DNA from 2 places in the Paenibacillus sp. XP01 genome. Region 2 is predicted to be linked to the other one. Evidence: riboswitches for the same ligand, from Rfam matches in the RefSeq annotation. Region 2 holds a riboswitch; the other holds the start of a gene.

Region 1 (7,251 bases), 1.1 Mb from region 2:
TCCGCTTTAGGCGGGGAACATCGGGTTGCCTTTCAAGCCAATCCAGAGCTCGGATGCTTCAAGCTGTCCGGCCAAATGAAACAGCCAGTCCTCACGACCTTTAGTCGCCATGATCTGAGCTCCCATAGGCAGGCCGTCCGGGGTCATGTGTATAGGTACGCTCATGGCAGGCTGACCCGTCAAATTGGCAAGCTGGGTAAATGGAGTATAGGTCAAGCTCGGCTCAAACATTCCATAAATAAGCTGCTGCTGCCGATCCTTGTCCAATTCGCTGACCATCATCAATTCGTCGATCCGTTTGGCATCGGCCGTTAATTCCCCGATTCGTGGTGCTGGAAAAGCGTTCGTGGGCGTTACGTAAAAATCATATCGTTCGAACAGCTTGGACATCTGCGCAGCGGCAACATCCCACTCAGCCAAACTGTGAACGAACTCGGCGGCAGATACTTTTTTGCCTGCCTCGGCAATGACCCAGGCTTCGATTTCCATATCTCTTGCGGTCAGCTCACGTCCGATGGAGCGTTCAATGGAGGAAACCATGGCGGCCATTTCTCCACTGTTCATCATGTAGTAATTTTCGATCAGACGAACGCCGTTGACGGGACTGAGTTTTTCTTCAACGTCGTGGCCTTGCTCTTCGAGCCAGCGAACGAGCTTGTACACCGCTTGTTTGGCTTCTTCGCTGACAGGTGTTCCTACAGGCGAAGCCGTAGTATATGCGATTTTCAGTTTTCGTTGGTGTGGATAGTTCATGTCTGCCAGGTAACTTCCCGGAAAAAGAGGGGCGTGGAACGCCGCTTCCGGCTGGACGACTTGCAGCACGTCCAACAGTGCCGCACTGTCGCGAACGGTGCGGGACAAGGCAAAATCGATGGAGGCGCCCTGCCATTGACGGCCTGCGCCTGGACCAACCGGCGTCCGGCCGCGCGTAGGCTTCAGACCGAACAGTCCGCTAAACGCTGCAGGTATGCGGATCGAGCCGCCGCCGTCGCTTGCACCTGCCAGTGGAACCATTCCCGAGGCAACGGCTGCCGCCGCTCCACCGCTGGAACCGCCTGGCGAGTGCTCCGTGTTCCATGGATTGCGCGTCGGGCCGTGCAGGCTGGGTTCTGTGATGTTTTTCAAGCCGAACTCCGGCGTATTGGTATGCCCGATAATAATAAAACCGGCCTCACGCAGGCGTTGGACGAAATTGGAGCTGCGCACAGCGCGGTGCTCGCTGAACAAACGCGAACCGGAAGTGAGAAGCTCGTTTTCCAAGGATTGCGAAATGTCCTTCAACAAGAGCGGTACGCCGGCAAAAGGTTGTTCCCCCGGCCTTGTCTGGTTGGCTTCCTGCCTTGCGCGTGTCTCATACGTGCGGATCACGGCGTTTAACCGGGGATTGAACTCGTTCAGTCGGGCAAATGCCGCATCCAATAGCTCGTTTGGCGATACTTGCCGCGCACGCACAAGCTCTGCCAAACCGACGGCGTCATAGGATGTATATGGAAATGAAGACATGTGTATCGTTCCTCTCAATATGTATTGGGCTGAGCATGTTCCATAGCCATCGTACCATCAGGCGGACGAAAAGACAAAAGCGCAATGTAATGCGATGCTGCACGTTCAACCATAAAAAAACACTGTTTGCCCAGAAGGAACAAACAGTGTGGATATACAAATCATGCCATTAATGATATGCTATGTTGATTCACTCTGTGCGAAATCTTCGCGCAGCTTCAAGGTTGGTGTTGGATGGCGAGCGATCTTGCTGTCTGGAGATGGCGAACAGGGCGATCCAGATCAGGACGAAACCGATGAGCTGCTCCCAAGTAATCAGCGTACGGAAAGCGATCCAGTTCACCAGCACGCCTGCCATCGGAAAGCTCAATTCAGCCAAAGTAGCCACCGATGCCTTGGTCGAAGAGAGACCTTTATAGTACAGCAAAAGACTCAACAATCCAGGCAGCAGCGCTTGGCCCAAAATGTTCAGGATGACCGCAGCCTGGGCACCCGTACCTGAAGGGAAGGACCATGGTGCGCCTTCATTCCAGGTCATGAAGATGAGCAGCGGCAGGGCAACGACGAAACGAAGGGAGGTTACCGTTTCATACCGCGTTTGTCCCAGCATTAGCCGGCCCATAACCGTGGAGCCTCCCCATAGCGCGGCAGCGCCCAGGGACAACAAGCTGCCTGCATGGACCCAGCTGTCCCATCCGGCCGAGGGGAGCGTCAATCCAAAGGTCAGCAAGTAGGTTCCTGCCAGCGCAATGATGAACAACCCGCCAAAGCGGCGCGGCAGCGATTCTTTTAACAGCAGCTTTGCCATCACGATCGCGAACAAGGGCTGCATTTTTTGCAGCAGCAGTACCGTGTTTGGATCATTATGAGTGAGGGCCAGCGTGAATAACACCGTGGCAAGCGCAGAACCGCCCCAGGAAATGAAAATGACGGCAATCCAATGGCGTGCGCGCAGATTTTTCAGGTCGGCCCTGAATTTCCAAAGTACGGGAAGGGCGATCAGGCTCACAATGATATGTTCCACCAGGACGATCTGGGTGGAGGTCATCGTTTCGAGCAAAAGAATGCGGAAGAGAGGGTCGACGCCCCAGAGGGCAGCGCCTAGCACAACCAGCCAGAATCCGGTGTTGCCTCGTTGCTTGGTCGGAACGTTTGATGCAGTTTGATAGTTTTCCATATTCAGGACTCCTTCGTCAGAACACGGAATCTTCAGTTGGCAGATTCGACAAAAGCCCCCGTTTCGGCGTACGCCAAATAACGGGGGCTCACACGCATGAATATGGCGTCGGGAAAAAGGCGTTCCCGAGAACGGCCGTATTCATGTGTTGATCTTCTCTCATCCGGACTATACCGTCGGCCCTGGAGTCGCACCAGGTCAGTCGCTGTCCAAAACTGGTCAAACAGCGAGTCGCGGGCTAGTTCCGAAGAACATCACCGCCGGTTGGGAATTGCACCCTACCCCGAAGATCCTATTCGATTGGTTTATAGGTTCGTTACACAAGCTGTAACATCAATAGATTCATCTTAAATGTGAAAGCGCTAGCAGTGCAAGAGTTTTTGCAAAATAAATATTTAATTTCCATAAGAATAATCGGAATAATACGCTGGAATATCGTCAAATCGTTGAAAGGTGCTTTAGACGAGCATAAACGTTCGTTTAAGAAATAATTCGGAGCTTAAGGGGTTGCTGAAATGGAAGTCGTAGGTATTTTGGGAGTCGTACATGATGAAGAGCTGCGAGTGCAGCACCATTTAACACTTGAAACCATAGAAAGGTTAATTGTTGATTTTGATCCGGATGTAATCTGCGGCGAGGTTTTGCCTTCCAGTTTCGAGAAATACAAAAAGGAGCCTGCAAATAGAGGGTACTGGGGCGAACCCCCAAGCGAATATTACGACCTGATCTTTCCGTTATGCGAAGAAAAAAAGATCAAGTTTGTTCCCGTGGATTGGGTGGAACTTGATGTTTGGAACGATTTCGATCCTTTGCGAAGCTATACCGGGCCCGAAAAAGAACGGTTGGAGAATGAATTGGATCATTGGTGGCACAAACAGCTTGCGGCTTCCGGTAAGGGTGCTATTCCATTTAATACGGAAGCATTCGACCATGTGACCCGACTGAAATATCAGTGGCTGAAAAAGTTGGATCCAAAAGCGCATGCCATACGATGGGAATGTCGGCATGATATCATGCTTCAACGAATCATAAACGCAATCAAAGACAATGCGGATGCACGTATGTTGTGTATTGTGGGTGCCGATCATAATCATGCTTTGCATGAGGGACTCATGCCGTTGAATCATATACAGCTTATCTATCCATTGAAATAATGGTTATCCCATGGATTGAACTGATCTTATTATTGGATGGGTATTCATTCCATGATTGTGCGTCATTAACAAGTGCTATATAATCGTTATATCCTTGAAATAATACACTCATAATCTTGCATCCATGAACAGACAACCTTTCATCAACAACTTGTGTAAGTACCTGAACGTACCCATAACATGAGGATTGGAGATGTGTCTTGTGGAAAAAGGTTATTTGCTCAAAAATGGCTGCGTATTGTCCATGGATCCTTCGGTAGGTCAGTATGCCCGGGCGGATGTGCTGATTGAAGGTTCAATCACTACGGCAATAAGGCCTGATCTGGAATGTGAGGAAGCGATCGTGATCGATGCTTCCGACATGATTATTCTGCCCGGGTTGGTGGATACCCACCGCCATGTATGGGAATCGCTGCTGCGTACCGCGGGAACGAACTGGTCCTTGCCCGTTTATTTGCAAAATCTTTATTATGGGGCGATGGGCAGCAAGCTTCGACCGCAAGACAGTTATATCGCCAATTTGCTCGGTTCATTGGAAGCGCTTAATGCAGGCGTGACCACGATCCTCGATTGGAGCATGCCCTATACGCCGGACCATACGGATGAGCTTGTTCGGGGGTTGCGCGATGCCGGCATTCGGGCTGTGTTTGCGTATGGTGTTCCCGGGGAGACCGAATATTGGAATCGGGAAAGCCGTTTGACATATTCAGCCGATGTGAGAAGGGTAAAGCTGCAGCATTTTTCTTCGAACGACCAATTATTAACGTTTGGACTCGCTATACGGGGACCCGAATTCAGTCACTGGGATACAGCGGTGGACGAAATTCGTCTTGCCCGCGAGTTGGATGCGATCTGCTCCATGCATGCAGGGTTTGGCAGCTGGGGCTCGGTGGACCGCTCGGTGGCCAGGATGGCTGAACACGGTTTGCTCGGCCCGGACGTCAATTTGGTGCACGGCAATACCATGGGCATCGACGAATATAAGCTGCTCGCCGATAGCGGTGCTTCGTTATCGGTGACGCCGGAAGTGGAAATGATGATGGGACATGGCTATCCTGCAACGGGTGCTTTTCTGGAGCAAGGAGGCACGCCGACGCTTGGCGTCGATGTCGTGACATCGACGGGTGGAGACATGTTCTCCCAGATGAAATTTGCGTTGCAAGCCGAACGGGCCAAAATGAACGAGCTCGCGCTGGAAAACGGAGAGATGGCCGGCGAGCTGAATTTGCAGTCCAGGCAAGTGTTGCGGTTTGCAACATCGGCAGGTGCGCAGGCGCTGGGACTTGGAAGCAAAGTGGGTACGCTTGCCCCAGGCAAGGAAGCTGACCTGATCATGATCCGCACCACGGATCTCAATCTGTTCCCGGTGCATGATCCGATAGGCGCCGTCGTGCAATTTGCGAATCCTTCCAACGTGGATACCGTATTTGTCGCAGGACGGCTTGTGAAGCAGCGGGGCAAACTCATCGGCGTGGATTTGGACAAGATTCGACGCCAGGCCATGGAAAGCAAAGTATACTTGCTTCAGCAATATCGGTTTAGCGACGCAGAACGAATCGTATATTCCTGAGGAGGGAGCAACCACCTGGTTTTGGTGGAAGGATCCATATATCCATATAGGACAGGTTCATTCAAATCTATATTTATGAAGGAGGCCGCATGGGAACATGCGGCTTTTTTGACGCATTTTTCGTTTGTTTCATCAAACTACAGATAACAACAGCATAATGTTGCATCTCCACGCGGAAAATGGAGATTAAAAACTACGCATAATATAAATTATACGCAGTTTTGTTTTAAAACGATTTTTTCTTTCGTTGGTGTCCAACAGTTCGTGATATGAAATGATAAATTTCGGGTGAAAAACACAAAATAAGCCGCTTGAGTGCTTTGCAAAAAAATATTTTATTAGAGCAAAGCGGCAAAGTGTAGAAAACGGTAGTTTTTTATAGATGCCGGGTAAGATAGAACAAACGGATTTTTCATAGAACAGATGTACCAACGACCACACCTTGTTACGAGAGGAATATGTCCATGAGCAAAAACGAAGCAAGAGCTGCATTATTCAGAAAAAAGCAAATCTCGGTTGAAGGTGATTCAGGCAGTGGTTTGAAACGGGCGCTTGGAGCTTTGGATCTGACGACCCTTGGAGTAGGGGCCATCATTGGAACAGGAATTTTTGTCCTCACCGGTGTAGCCGCTGCCGAACATGCCGGACCTGGACTGGTGCTGTCCTTTTTGTTGGCAGGCATTATTTGTTCCTTTGCCGCGTTATGTTATTCCGAATTCGCTTCAACCGTGCCTGCTTCGGGCAGTGCATATACTTACAGCTACACGGCTTTTGGCGAGGTCATCGCCTGGGTTTTGGGATGGGACCTTATTCTGGAATATGGATTTGCCAGCGCGGCGGTCGCGAGTGGTTGGTCGGGGTATTTTCAGACATTGCTTTCGGGTTTCGGCATTCAATTGCCGCACGCATGGACAAGCGCCTTTGATCCGGAAAAAGGAACCTACTTTGACGTTACGGCCGCTGTGATTACGTTAATCATTACGTTTCTGCTTACGCGCGGCGTCAAGGAAGCGGCACGCGCCAATGGCATTATGGTCGGGATCAAAATCATCGTGGTGCTGATCTTCATCGGCGTTGGGGTATTTTATGTGCAGCCGGCGAATTGGCAGCCGTTTCTGCCGTTTGGCCTTTCGGGCGTAACCGCCGGTGCGGCTACCGTGTTTTTCGCTTATATCGGTTTCGATGCGGTGTCCACGGCAGCCGAAGAGGTCAAACGACCGCAACGCGACCTGCCGATCGGCATCATTGCATCGTTAGCCATTTGTACGCTCCTTTATATTGTCGTGTCGCTGATTCTGACCGGCATCGTTCCTTTCCATATGTTAAACGTTGCGGATCCCGTAGCCTTTGCGTTTGAGTTCGTTCATTTGACCGGATTATCCTGGATAGTCGCTCTGGGTGCCATTACGGGAATAACGACGGTGCTGCTTGTCATGATGTACGGACAGACACGTTTGCTTTATTCGATGTCGCGGGACGGCCTGTTGTCTCCCGTCTTTTCCAAAATCAGCGGCAAAAGCCAGACTCCGGCTGCGGGCACTTGGCTCGCAGGCATCATCATTGCGCTGTTCTCCGGATTCATTTCCCTGGGGCGCTTGGCGGAGCTGACGAATATCGGCACGTTGTTTGCTTTTGCCGTAGTGAGTCTCGGGATCATCGTATTGCGTAAAAACCATCCGGACTTGAAACGAGGATTTAAAGTGCCGTTGGTGCCGTACATTCCGATCCTTAGTGCCATAGGCTGCGTATATTTGATGACTCGGCTGGAAATGTTGACCTGGATCGTGTTTTTTGTGTGGCTGTTCATCGGATTGTTGATCTACTTCACGTATGGCAGGCATTACAGC
Region 2 (7,251 bases):
GTCCACGATTTCAGAGATTTGTTTAATGCTCAGGCCTTCCTCCCCGGACAGAAACAACAGGCCTTCAATAATCGACTTCAATTTCGGAAAATCCATGATTCCTTGCTTCCCCTCTCCACTCCATCACAATGTCCTCAAATGTCCGCTCCTGGTAACAGACAATTTGTTTCATCTTCATCAGCTCAAGCACCGCCAGAAACGTCACGACAATTTCATGACGGTACGTCTGTCCCTCCAACAATCCGGAGAACAGCATCCTGCCTCCCGGCTCCAGCTTCTTAAAAACCTGTACCACGTCCCGAATCCGGTCTTTGACCGAAATTTCATCACGCTGAATCCGGGCTACCGTCGCTCGCTTCTCCGCCTTGCGCAGGGCACGTTGAAAAGCTGCAATCAGGTCGGCCGCATGCAATCCCTCCACCGGGTTCGATTCGGTCTCCAAAGGCATGTACGGGCGCAGATCCTCAGGCTCTTTCGAGAAAATAAGGCTGCGCTCCCATTCCCGTTCATGAAGATGCCGCGCAATGCCTTTGTATTTACGATATTCTATCAGACGTGCAACCAATTCAGCACGTGGATCATAATCATCGTCCTGCCCATAATCATAATCTTCGAAGTCCTCGATCACCGGCGGTTTCGGCAGCAACAGCTTGCTCTTGATGGACAGCAGTGTCGCTGCCATGACAAGAAACTCGCTCGTAATATCCAACTCCAGCTCCTGCATAGAATGCAAATATGCCATGTATTGGTCCGTAATATCGCTGATGGGGATATCCTGGATATCAATTTCGGCCTTGTCGATCAAGTGCAGCAGCAGATCAAGCGGCCCTTCAAAGGTCTCCAGTTTGTAGGTAACTACCGTCACGAAACGAATCCTCCTGCAAAAAAAATACAAAACCCCGCTAAGCCGCCGAAATCCGGTCTCCCGTTTTCGTCTGCGCAAAGCAGGGCACTACATTAACTAAGCACTATTTTAGCTGATTCGTCAAGTTCGCCATCTCAATTGCCGCCGTAGCCGCATCCCATCCTTTGTTCCCGGCTTTGGTTCCGGCACGTTCGATGGCCTGTTCGATATTTTCCGTCGTTACCAAGCCAAAGATCGTAGGTACGCCTGTTTTGAGGTTGATCGCCGCAACCCCTTTGGCCATTTCGTTGCAAACATAATCATAATGGGTGGTTGAGCCCCGAATGACCGTGCCCAGCGTAATCACGGCGTCGTATTTGCCGCTTTCGGCCATTTTTTGGGCAATCAGCGGAATTTCGAATGCGCCCGGTACCCAGGCTACATCGATCTCCTCGTCTTTTACGCCATGGCGTTTGAACGCATCAAGCGCTCCGCTCAGCAGTTTGCTCGTGATGAATTCGTTAAAACGACCTACAACGACTCCGTATTTTAATCCCTCGGATACTAAATGTCCTTCAAAAATGTTAGGCATGCTGTCATCTCCCCAAAATTGTTTTTCATATTGGGCCGCCGCCGTTGGCGCAGCCGTGATTTTTCCCGTTTTCTGGCTTGCTGCAATTAAATTTCGTTCTTTTCCTCATTTTGCTCGATGTCGTCGAATTTGAGCATGTGGCCCAGCTTCGCTTGTTTCGTGTGCAAATAAGCCGTATTGTCCTCGTTCTCCTGCATCTGGATCGGCACGCGTTCAACGACTTCGAGTCCGTAGCCTTCAAGGCCTTTGATTTTGCGAGGATTGTTCGTAAGCAGCCTGATTTGGCGCACGCCCAGATCCTTCAGGATTTGCGCTCCGATGCCGTAATCACGCAAATCTGCCGCAAAACCAAGTTTCAGGTTGGCATCGACCGTATCCAAACCTTCCTCCTGCAGTTTGTAAGCCTTCAATTTATTGATCAACCCGATTCCGCGGCCCTCCTGGCGCATGTAGAGAAGAACCCCGTTGCCCTCCTCATTGATCTGATTGAGGGCCGCATCGAACTGTGGTCCGCAATCGCAGCGATGGGAGTGGAATACGTCGCCTGTCAGACACTCCGAGTGCACCCTTACCAATACAGGCTTGGAAGAGTCGATTTCACCCTTGACCAGAGCCACATGCTCTTTATTATCCACCGCATTGGTATAAGCAACTGCCTGGAATTCGCCGAAGTCGGTAGGCATGCGTACGGCTACCTCGCGCTGAACCAGCTTTTCTTTTTCGTTGCGATACTTGATCATATCCTGAATGCTGATCAGCTTCAAATCATGCTTGCGGGCAATTTCTTGCAGGTCGGGCAGTCTCGCCATCGTGCCATCTTCCTTGATGACTTCACAGATGACGCCCGCAGGATAAGCGCCGCACATGATGGCCAGATCTACCGCGGCTTCGGTATGCCCGGCACGACGCAGCACGCCCCCATCCTTGGCGATGAGCGGGAACATATGTCCCGGCTTTCGGAAATCGCCGCTTTTGGCATTCGGATCGATCAGTCCTTTAACCGTAATGGAACGTTCATGCGCCGAAATGCCTGTCGTGGTGTCTGTATGATCGACCGAAACGGTAAAGGCCGTGCCGTGGAAATCGGTGTTTTGCTGCACCATCGGCTTCAGGTCGAGCTCATCTGCCCGTTGTTGCGTAATCGGCACGCAGACAAGCCCGCGGCCTTCCGTAATCATGAAATTAATCACTTCAGGCGTTGCTTTCTCCGCCAAGGCAATGAAGTCTCCTTCATTCTCCCGGTCCTCGTCATCTACCACGATAACCGGTTTGCCTCGCATGAGATCGTAGATTGCTTCCTCAATGGTGTCCAGTATGGATTGATCGGACATCATTCCACCTCCCGGTTCTGTTGTCTATATCTTTCATGCGAATCCATGATTCGCCAAAAATTGTTCGCTGATGCTCTGTGGTTTCTCTGAAGGCGCTGCCTGAGTACCTCTGCCGTATTGGAGTAAATGGTCCACGTATTTCCCCAAAATGTCACATTCGATATTCATGGAGTCGCCCGTTTTTTTGTAATTCAACACCGTCTCCCCGATGGTATGGGGAATGATCGACACCGTAAAAGACGTTTGCATCGTCTGAACCACCGTCAGGCTGATCCCGTCCAAAGTGACGGAACCCTTCGGAATCAAATATTTGAACAATCCTGGATCATCCGGATGAATTTCGAATACAACCGCATTCTGATCGCGCGTCATTCGGACAATCGTACCCGTACCGTCCACATGGCCCTGCACGATATGGCCTCCGAAACGTCCCCCCGATTGCATAGCCCGTTCCAGGTTGACCCTGCTGCCGGACTGGAGCTTATCCAGGTTGGTGTGACGGTACGTTTCCGGCATGACGTCAGCGGTAAAACCTCCGCCTTCAAGCGTTGTCGCAGTCAGGCATACGCCGTTAACGGCAACGCTGTCGCCGATTTTCAGGTCATCCATAATGAGGGAAGCGCCAACGTTCAGCACCATCGCTTCGCCTTTTCGACCGATCCGTCGGATGTGGCCGACTTCTTCCACCAAGCCGGTAAACATGCTGCGGCCTCCTTCCTGATTACGTTATTCAGCCCAGACCGGAATTCCGCCGATGCTGATATTATCCCCCACCTGCTCGATTTCCAATTGGCACAGCTGGATCGCCTGGCTCATACGCTCGACGCCCTCGAAGCGGAAGCTTCCTGGCGTGTCGTATCCGCCAACGATTTTGGGGGCAATGAACATGAGCAGCCGATCCACCAGTTTGGCCTCTAACATCGCACCATTCAGCGTGCCGCCGCCTTCAAGCAAAATCGAACCGATCTCCCGTTCTCCGAGCTTGCTGAGCGCGTTCAACAGATCCACGCGCGGCCCGGGCCCGCAGCGAATGATCTCCACGCCATAAGCTTCAAGCCGTTCGGCCGCTTCTTGACTTGCTTCATCGGTTGTCAGTACCCAGGTCGGCGTCAATCCATCCTTTACCAATTTGGAAGTCAAAGGAAGACGCAATTTCGAGTCAACCACGATCCGTACCGGGTTGATCCCTTCCACCTGCAAGCGTGTCGTCAGTTCCGGGTCGTCTGCGATCACCGTATCGACGCCGACCATGATGCCTTGATGACGGTGGCGGAGGGCGTGAACGATCTCACGTGCGGATTCATTGGAAATCCATTTGCTGTCCCCGCTGCGGGTTGCGATTTTTCCATCCAGCGTGGAAGCGGTTTTTAACGTGACAAACGGCAATCCTGTCGTAATATATTTGATGAATTTTTCGTTCAGTCGTCTTCCACGCTCGCGCAGAACCCCGACCTCTACTTCAATGCCCTGCTGGCGAAGCATGGATATGCCTCTGCCGGATACTTGCGGATTCGGATCTTCGCAGCACACTACGACGCGTTTCACCTTTTCATGAATGAGTCGTTCGCTGCACGGCGGAGTTTTGCCATAATGGCTGCACGGCTCCAACGTGACGTAAACAGTACTTCCTTCCGCATCGCTGCCAGCCATATTCAGCGCATGAACCTCCGCATGGCCCGTGCCGCGCTTCAGATGACTTCCGAGACCGACTACGCGGCCGTCTTTCACAACGACACAACCTACAACCGGGTTGATTCCCGTCTGTCCTTGCGCCCGTTCTGCCATATCCAGTGCAAGCGCCATATAAAATTCGTCGTTAATCATTTCCAAGTCAGTTCACCCCGCTATGTCTAATATGTCAGGAATAGCCTGTTCAATGAGGCTGCGTTCAGCCAATCATGCAAAATCCAAAAAATCCCCATCGAACAGTCTGTTCAATGGGGATGATGAGAGATCCGCTGCTACTAGCGGATGGAACGTTGATACATGGGTACCCGAAAACAAAGGCTCTGCGGATTCAAGCAAGTGAAAATCGACACATGCCCAAAGATAGAATCCCCGTCAAAGCTGCAGTGATTTCTCTAAAGTCATTTCGCATATGGTTGGAGGCAGCACAAGAAAAATTCTCGTAACTGTCTGCATTTTCGCATAACGAACAGTACCATGCGCAACATTTTGCCAAACGCGGCCATAGGCCGCATCCGCTCCTTCTCCCATCCAGACTATACTGTCGGTTCTGGAATCGCACCAGATCAGCCGTCTGCCTTGGCAAACGGGTCACGGACTTTGCAGCACGCATCATTGTGGTGCGCTGCATCACCGCCGGTAGGGAATTGCACCCTGCCCCGAAGGAATGTTGTTTTGTTAATTTGGATGTTAGCACTTTAACGGTAAAAAATCAATCGTTTTTTATTCCTTTTTGTCATATACTAACTTTTAATAAGCAATGAATACTGGCAGGACATTTAGCCGTTACCAGATTGTGGCTCCTTTCCTTCCTCTATTGCGGTCCATTCAACCTCTGAGATGAGCGACAGTTTAAATTTCAGGAAAACACCAGCTTGCCAAATGTTTCAAATCTTTTGCGCGTTGAAAAGGAACACGTTCAGGCTCCGGCATCCGAGATGCCGGGCACGGCACATCCCTTGCCACCCGTCTGACCCAGCTTGTCGAATCCAGCGCACTTACCAGGCTTTGCCAACGCCCATCCCTTCTCGGACGAAACGACAAGCTTAATTCTGCTTTGGCAGGCATCTCCTCGTAGATCCCGTCCAAATATTCGACCTTGACCCGCTTATCCTCGATGTGATGGCAATACACCGTGATCCACAATCCTTCCCTGACGCGAATGGCGTATACATCCCCTGCCTTGGCTTCTCCTTTTCCGGCATCTGGGGAGGCTTTGGGGACGCTAGTCCGAGCCGCCCTTTTGTGCTCGAACGCTCCAACCACCGTTTCCTTAACGCCAGGGTCCTGTTCGGGCCTTTCCTCAAAAGATATGTCAGTAAGATCAAACCCTTCAAAAAGCTTTGCCAAAACACGTTCGTTGATTCCGATGGAGGAATCCCACCACGCCAGCGGGGCCTGGACTTCAACCCGAATGTTGGGCCGCTGGTCGCGCTTGACATAGGTCGTAAATTCCGTGGCCATTCCAGGGTAGTCCTTCGTATCCAGTATACCGATCAGCGCCAGCGTCTCGAGCAGGTCACGGTAAGCGTACTCGCTGCGCGTAGGCAGAAGGCGTTCCTTTTTAAGCGCTTGCGCCGCTTTGCTGTAGCGTGTTTTGGGAGGCAGCGAGCGAAGTACGGTCAGTATGGCACGAAACGTCCAGCGATCATAATCGTTGGGTACCGGAATCCGATCTTCCTCAGCCAATTGTTCCAGTGCCAGCACGTGCCCGAATAGATTGCCGTCCAGCGGCGTTCCATTGGTCATGCGCCAATACCATTGCAGACTTGTATCCGTTGCCTCATTCACATTCAATCCGCAAATTTGGCAAATGCTTGAGGACGGATAGGGGGTATATTCATGTTCCGGAACTCCGTCCGCGAGCAGCTTCCCCGTTAGCAGCGAACGCCAAATGAACGGCGCGGACCATAAGGAGGATACAAAAGCTTGCGCTGCTTCGGCAACGTTCCAGGATTGGGCGAGTTTTTTCAGTGCGACAATCGTCTGCTCATGCTGCGGCCGCATGAATTGGTTCGGGGAGTGCCCTGCTGCCTCAAGCCCTTTCATCTCCGTTTCTGCGATCGTTCCCGGCACAGGATGCCAAGATGCCTCTACTTCCTCATCCCAATATGTACGTTGACTGTATACTTGCTTTAAAAGCCATAACTGATGGACTACATCCATTGTATTTACCACCTTCCTCGGAAAATCGTCGATACTATCAAGCCTTCTTATATCCTGCTTACTTCACTCTATATTATAGAATCATTGATGGACAAGATCAGCAGGCTTCACACCCATCCATCAATGGAAATAGGGGTACTTCGACTCATTTTGATGCGTTCGTTATATACAGCTGTTTTATAAAAAAAGCCGTTTCGCAAATATCGCGAAACGGCTCTCTTAAGTTGAAATGAAAATGGGGATTAAGCTTCCACCACTTCAACGGTTTCCATTTTGTCACGGCCTTCGAAAGCATCAACGAATTCCATGCCTTTAACCACTTTGCCAAACACCGTGTGTTGGCCATCCAGATGCGGCTGCGGTTGGTAGCAGATGTAGAACTGGCTTCCGCCCGTGTTGCGGCCGGCATGTGCCATAGCCAATGTACCACGCTCGTGTTTGTTCGGGTTGATTTCGCAGTTGATGGTGTAACCAGGACCGCCGGTACCTGTTCCATTAGGGCATCCGCCTTGAGCTACGAAGCCCGGGATGACGCGGTGGAACACCAGACCGTTATAAAAGCCGGAGTTCGCCAATTTCTCAAAGTTTGCTACCGTGTTTGGAGCGTCTTGATCGAACAGGTCGATAACGAC

The links. A riboswitch is a leader RNA that binds a small molecule or an ion and turns the genes downstream of it on or off. The one in region 2 is predicted to bind FMN.
Region 1: it holds a riboswitch for FMN, as region 2 does, so the genes downstream of both, SNR34_RS15745 (DMT family transporter) here and ribD (bifunctional diaminohydroxyphosphoribosylaminopyrimidine deaminase/5-amino-6-(5-phosphoribosylamino)uracil reductase RibD) in region 2, are expected to answer to the same signal.

What each region holds. Positions count from the first base shown of each region.
Region 1 covers NZ_CP139481.1:3,453,377-3,460,627, forward strand. The annotation lists gene SNR34_RS15740 (amidase) at 7-1,503, opposite strand; gene SNR34_RS15745 (DMT family transporter) at 1,694-2,680, opposite strand; FMN riboswitch at 2,828-2,975, opposite strand; gene SNR34_RS15750 (hypothetical protein) at 3,196-3,834, shown strand; gene SNR34_RS15755 (amidohydrolase family protein) at 4,028-5,404, shown strand; gene bcaP (branched-chain amino acid transporter BcaP) at 5,869-7,251, shown strand, end outside.
Region 2 covers NZ_CP139481.1:4,557,449-4,564,699, forward strand. The annotation lists gene scpB (SMC-Scp complex subunit ScpB) at 1-96, opposite strand, end outside; gene SNR34_RS20475 (segregation and condensation protein A) at 65-865, opposite strand; gene ribH (6,7-dimethyl-8-ribityllumazine synthase) at 969-1,436, opposite strand; gene SNR34_RS20485 (bifunctional 3,4-dihydroxy-2-butanone-4-phosphate synthase/GTP cyclohydrolase II) at 1,523-2,767, opposite strand; gene ribE (riboflavin synthase) at 2,801-3,469, opposite strand; gene ribD (bifunctional diaminohydroxyphosphoribosylaminopyrimidine deaminase/5-amino-6-(5-phosphoribosylamino)uracil reductase RibD) at 3,494-4,597, opposite strand; FMN riboswitch at 4,969-5,124, opposite strand; gene SNR34_RS20500 (hypothetical protein) at 5,306-6,619, opposite strand; gene SNR34_RS20505 (peptidylprolyl isomerase) at 6,862-7,251, opposite strand, start outside.